Regions from separate parts of the Bifidobacterium longum subsp. longum JCM 1217 genome, predicted to be linked through region 1. Evidence: riboswitches for the same ligand, from Rfam matches in the RefSeq annotation. Region 1 holds a riboswitch; the other holds the start of a gene.
What was found. A riboswitch is a leader RNA that binds a small molecule or an ion and turns the genes downstream of it on or off. The one in region 1 is predicted to bind thiamine pyrophosphate.
Positions count from the first base shown of each region.

Region 1 (3,130 bases):
GCCCGAGTAGTAGTAGCCTCCCCGCAAAACTGACATCCAGCTCGCTGCAATGAGTTGATATTTACCTTGGCTCCCCTCTCTGAGGGGAGCCAATCATAAAGACTTTTCTAGAAAGGAGACATGAATGGCTGAAAACGAATGGCTCAGCAAAGACTTCTACAAAGTCCTTGGTGTCTCCAAGGACGCTTCGGACGACGACATCAAGAAGGCGTACCGCAAGCTCGCCCGCAAATACCATCCTGACGTCAACAAGACCAAGGAAGCCGAGGAGAAGTTCAAGGACATCTCCGAAGCCTATGACGTGCTGAGCAAGAAGGAAGATCGCCAGAAGTACGACGCGATTCGTCAGTTCGGCATGGGCGGTGCCCGCTTCGCCGGCGGTTCCGGCGGCTTCGATGCTTCCGGTTTCTCCGACATCTTTGGTTCCATGTTCGGCCAGGGTGCCGGCGGCAATGGCTCGCGCATCCGCTTCTCCACTTCGGGCGGCGGCCCCAACAACATCAACGACATCTTCTCGATGTTCGGCGGTGCTGCAGGTCAGGGCGGCCAGCCGTATGGCGGCTACGGCCAATCGCCGTACGGCAATGCCGGCGGCTATGGCTATGAGGAGGCCCCGCGCCCCGAAAACGGCGAGGACCGCAACTCCAAGATCAGCCTGACCCTGCGTCAGGCGGTCAAGGGCGCTACCGTGTCCCTGTCCGTGGACGGCAAGAAGTTCAAGGCCCACGTGCCTGCGGGCGTCAAGGACGGACAGAAAATCAAGCTGGCCGGCAAGGGCAAGCTAGGCATCAACGGCGGCAAGGCCGGTGACCTGTACCTGCACGTCACCGTCAAGCCCGATGCCACATTCTCGATGCGCGGCCATGATATCGTCATGGACCTGCCCGTCACCGTGGGCCAGGCCGTGGCCGGTGGCAAGGTCGAGGCCAAGGATATCGACGGCAATCCCGTTACCTTCAAGGTGCCGGCAGGCTCCAGCTCCGGCGCGGAAGTCAAGCTCACGGGACTTGGCGTCCAGCGCAGCAACCAGCCGGGCGATCTGATCGGCCGTGTGCAGATCATGGTCCCCGCCAAGCCGGGTCTGGCCGTCAAGCACGCCGCCAAAGAATTCGACGAAAAAGCCGGCGACTATCTCAGCCTGTAATCAGGAGGTGAACAATGGCGCGGTTAGCCAACCAGATGAAGCAGTTATACGCGATGTGCGCAACCGCGCTCGTGATGGGCAGGGCCGATCTCGACGGAGCCGATGACGTCGGCTTCGACATCGAACTGCCCATCTTCACCGTCGGCCAGACCGCCGAGTTGGCCAACATTCACCCCCAGACTCTCCGTCAGTACGACCGCCTCGGTTTGGTTCGTCCGCAGCGCACCGATGGCGGCGCACGCCGCTACTGCCTGCGCGACATTGCCCGCCTGACCCGAGCTCAGCGCCTGAGCCAGGATGAGGGCATCAACCTTTCCGGTATCGCGCGCATTTTGGTCCTCGAAGAAGAGAATCGCCAACTGCGCCGCGAAGTCAAACGCATGCAAACCGGCGACCAGGAGAGCGTTTTCGCCGCAGGCCGTGACGGCAATATCGTGGAGATACAACGCTCCAACCGCGCCCGCCTCTGGCGCAACGCCATCCGCCGCGAAACCCGCGAACTGCCCGGCCGCGATACTGCCGCCGATATCGCTGCCGGCGCCACCGGCGACTCCAACTACACTCCCGCCGACTCCAAGTCCATGGTCCTGTGGGGTTGGTGAGTCTGGCCGCATTGCTTCGATTCCTTCTCCATTCGTAAAACTGTTTGTTATCTCACATCGGGCAGCTGCCGAAAAGCACGAATCTTCTTGACGGAGATGTCAAGGTTTGTTACGGTGACGTGCGAAAACCGATTCGTAAGGGGTGCTTTAGGCTGAGACGGTATGTGCCGAACCCTTCGAACCTGTGAGCTAACACTCGCGTAGGGAATGCGACGGTTGAACTCCTCTGTTCGGCTCGGCATCCCATATGCGCGTTGAGAGAGAGGAAGCGTATGTCAATACGCAAGGAGCTGACCGCCCAGAACGTACTGCTGGGTTTCCAGCATGTGCTTGTTTCCAACGTCTGGCTTGATCCGGTGTTTGTGGCCGGAGCAATCGGCTTACCTATTGCCCTGTCGTCGAACATGATTAACGCCATCTTCATCGTCTCTGGTCTGGTTACTTTGGTTCAGGCCACTCGGCTGGTTCGCCTGCCGGTGGTGCAGGGGCCGTCAGCCGCGTTTGACGCGTTGATGATCGCGGCAGGTACGGCCGGCATGCTGGGGGCGGCGAGTTCGTCCATTCTCATCGCTTCGCTTGTGTTCCTGTTGCTGTGCCTGACCGGTGTGATAGAGCGGATGCGGTTCCTGTTCTCTCCGATGATTTCGGGCGTGGTCATCTTTATGGTCGGTGTCTCGCTGTCTGGATTCACGCTGAGCGAGTTTCTAGGCGGGGCTCCCGGCGACAAGACGTTCGCCGATCCGCACATCCTGACCGTGTCGATTCTGACCACGGCGATTGTGCTTGTCCTGTCGTTGCTCGGCAAGGGCCTGCTCAAGTCGTTCTCATTCCTCATCGCGCTCGTCGTCGGCACCGTGGTCGCCGCAGCGTTTGGCATGGTGGACTTCTCTCCTGTGGCATCCAAGGGATGGTTGGGCCTGCCGACCTTCCTGCCCTACGGTCCGTTCACATTTGACTGGAAGATCTTCATCCCGTTCTTCATTGCCTACATGGTTGCCGTCATGGAAGCTCTCGGCGTCTATCAGGCGGCTTCTGAGATTCAGGGCACGTCCCTCGAACGCAAGCAGGTGCGCTACGGTCTTGCCGGCGAGGCGGCCGGTTCAGCCATTTCCTCGCTGATTGGTGGATTCACCACCACCGCCTACCCGCAAAATGTCGGCCTGCTCAACCTGACCGGCGAAGGCAAGTTGCGCACGCGCACGCCTGTGATCATCGCCGCTGTGCTGTTGCTGATTCTGGGCTTCGTGCCAAAGGCGGGCGCGTTGCTGTCCGTCATTCCCTCGGCAGTCGTCGGAGGCATTTTCCTGCCGGCTGCGGCCAGCCTAATCGTGACCGGCCTGCGCGCCCTGCGCAAGGTCGCTGATGACGAGCGCCGTCAAACGGT
Region 1 covers NC_015067.1:161,857-164,986, forward strand. The annotation lists gene grpE (nucleotide exchange factor GrpE) at 1-33, shown strand, start outside; gene BLLJ_RS00635 (DnaJ C-terminal domain-containing protein) at 125-1,144, shown strand; gene BLLJ_RS00640 (heat shock protein transcriptional repressor HspR) at 1,159-1,746, shown strand; TPP riboswitch at 1,875-1,971, shown strand; gene BLLJ_RS00645 (solute carrier family 23 protein) at 2,019-3,130, shown strand, end outside.

Region 2 (3,130 bases), 970 kb from region 1:
CATCAGGGAGCGGGTCAGGCCGGCGGCCGGTTCGATGACGTACGGCACGTACTTCTCGCCGGTGGCCTGGTTGAAGTAGCTCAGGTCTTCGCCGGAGTGCTTGGAGTGCGCGCTCAAATCGTAATCGGTACGGTTGGCGATGCCTTCGAGCTCGCCCCAGTCGGAACCCTGGAAGCCGAACTTGTATTCGATGTCCACGGTGCGCTTGGAGTAGTGGGAGAGCTTCTCCTTCGGATGCTCGTAGTGGCGCAGGTTCTCCGGCTTGACGCCGAGGTCGATGTACCAGCGGGTGCGGGCGTCGATCCAGTACTGGTGCCATTCCTCATCGGTGCCGGGCGTGACGAAGAACTCCATCTCCATCTGCTCGAACTCACGGGTGCGGAAGATGAAGTTACCCGGGGTGATCTCGTTACGGAAGGACTTACCCATGTTGGCGATGCCGAACGGCGGCCTGGAACGGGAAGAGGTCATCACGTTCTTGAAGTCCACGAAGATGCCCTGTGCAGTCTCCGGACGCAGGTAGTGCAGGCTGTTCTCGTCCTCGACCGGGCCGAGGTGGGTGCGCAGCATCATGTTGAAGTCGCGCGGTTCGGTCCACTGGCCACGGGTGCCGCAGTTCGGGCAGACGATGTCCTTCATGCCGTTTTCCGGCATCTTGTCGCCGTGCTTCTCGGCGTAGGATTCCTCGAGCTTGTCGGCGCGGTTGCGCTTGTGGCAGTTGAGACACTCGACGAGCGGATCGTTGAACACGCTCACGTGGCCGGACGCCACCCACACTTCGGGCGGCAGAATGATGGAAGTGTCGACACCGACGACATCAGGACGGGTGACGACCATGGAGCGCCACCATTCACGTTTGATATTGTCCTTGAGAGCGACGCCGAGAGGGCCGTAATCCCAAGCGGAACGGGTGCCGCCGTAAATTTCGCCGGCGGGGAACACGAAGCCGCGACGCTTCGCAAGGGATACGACTTCATCGAGTTTGGACTGAGCCACAATGCACCTTCTGGTTTGAACGGTTTGGGGTCTAATAACAACCGCTTCAGGATAGCCGTATATGGTGACAGGTCAGGCGGCATTGTCCGGTATATGTTCCGCGTCTCACGAGCGGCCGTTCGCAGCGATTCCTATATCGCAACACCTCCATATTGTTCCTGTTGTTTTACCCTTCCCGAATTTGTGCCACTGACATCGCGTCAGCGTCACAAATTCGGGAGATGTTGCTCGGCGGAGGCGTCTATGTATCACGAATGGACGGGGACGCGCCAGACCTGACGACACGTATCGAACAAATCCGTCACGATAATGTCCATGTTGGCGCATAGCGTCGGCACTGTAATGCAGGGGAACTCGCATGTGGTTCGCGAGTTGAGAAAGGCCTGAGCCTGACCCTTAGAACCTGTTGGTTAAGACCATCGTAGGGAGCAGTAAATGAGCAATAGTGCATCATCGTTTACCGGCGTGTCCAGCGGTTATACCGCCGGGACTCCGGTTCCAGCCGATTCACCCATCCGTGACAATATCGCCGATGCCGTTCGCCGCGTACGCGAGACGACTCCGTTGGCCCAGTCATTCACCAATTTTGTGACCATCAATTTGGTTGCCAACGCGCAACTGGCGGCCGGCGGCACTGCGGCCATGAGTTTCCTGCCGGACGACGTGATCGAAACCGCGAAAATCGCGGGCGCGAACTACATCAACGTGGGCACGCTGCTGCCGTTCTATAAGGACGCACTGCCCGAAATCGCCCAGCGACTCAACTACTTGGACAAGCCGTGGGTGCTCGACCCGGTGGCCGCCGGCATCGGCCGCACCCGTACCGCCATTCTTCAGGCCTTCAAGGCCGCTCCCCCGACCATGATTCGCGCGAATGCATCCGAGGTAATCGCGCTGGCGAACATGTGGGGGCTCAATACCGAAACCGTGGGGGACGCTTCCGAGCACCGCCCCGCCGGAGTGGAATCCGTCGACGACGTGGAGTCCGCAACCGGCGCGGCGGTGGCGCTGGCACAGTATCTGACCGAACAGCACGCCAAGCATTCCTCCCATGACGCTTCCACCCGCTGCGCCGTGGCCGTGTCCGGCATCGCCGATCTGGTGACCGATGGCGAAACCGTGTACCGACTGCCGGGCGGCAGCGCGATGATGACCAAGATCACCGGTGCCGGCTGCTCGCTGGGCGGCGTGGCTGCCACGTATTTGGCGGTCTCCGATCCGTTGACCGCCGCCCTGTCCGCGTCTCTGCTGTACAACCGCGCGGGAGAGGTGGCCGATACAACTTCGCACGGACCGGGCTCGTTCCAAGTTGCGTTCCTTGACGCGCTGTGGAATGTGACCGCCGAACAGGTGGCGGAATCCGAGATTTTGGTGCAGTAGTTTCAGTTCCCTCTGATGAGGGAGCTCATAACAGTTTTTTCCAATAAGACTTCCACAAGAAACAACAAAAGCAGGAATAATAATGAGTAATGAATACCCATACGCCTCCATGCGCGACAGCTTCGACCTGTCCGCGTACTTCGTGGTGGGGCCGGAGGACTGCAAAGGCCGTCCGCTGACCGACGTGGTGGATCAGGCTCTGCACGGCGGCGCAACCTTCATCCAACTGCGCGCCAAGGAGGCCGATGCCTCTGAGCTGACCGACATGGCTCGCGACATCGCGCAAATCATCGAGGACAATGAGAAGTCCGATTCCGTGGCCTTTGTGATCGACGACCGTGCCGACGTGGTGTGGCAGGCCCGCCGCAAGGGCATCAAGGTGGACGGTGTGCACATCGGCCAGACCGACATGGAGCCGCGCGAAGCCCGCGCCCTGCTCGGCGACGAGGCCATCGTGGGTCTGTCGGCTGAGACCGAAAGCCTCGTTCGGCTCATCAACGAGCTGCCCGACGGCTGCATCGACTACATTGGCGCCGGTCCTCTGCACGTCTCCACCACCAAGCCCGAGGCTTCCGTGGGCGGCAACGACGGCTCCGGCAAGACGCTGGACGCCGCCCAGATCAACACCATCTGCGTTGCCAGCGAATTCCCGGTGGTCGTGGGCGGCGGCGTGACCGCAGCCGATATGGCCATGCTCGCCGATACCAAGGCTGCTGGCTGGTTCGTGGTCTCCGCCATCGCGGGTGCCGAGAAC
Region 2 covers NC_015067.1:1,574,826-1,577,955, forward strand. The annotation lists gene BLLJ_RS06870 (glycine--tRNA ligase) at 1-996, opposite strand, end outside; TPP riboswitch at 1,333-1,441, shown strand; gene BLLJ_RS06875 (hydroxyethylthiazole kinase) at 1,432-2,376, shown strand; gene thiC (phosphomethylpyrimidine synthase ThiC) at 2,459-3,130, shown strand, end outside.
Region 2: another riboswitch for thiamine pyrophosphate. It lies ahead of BLLJ_RS06875 (hydroxyethylthiazole kinase); the one in region 1 lies ahead of BLLJ_RS00645 (solute carrier family 23 protein).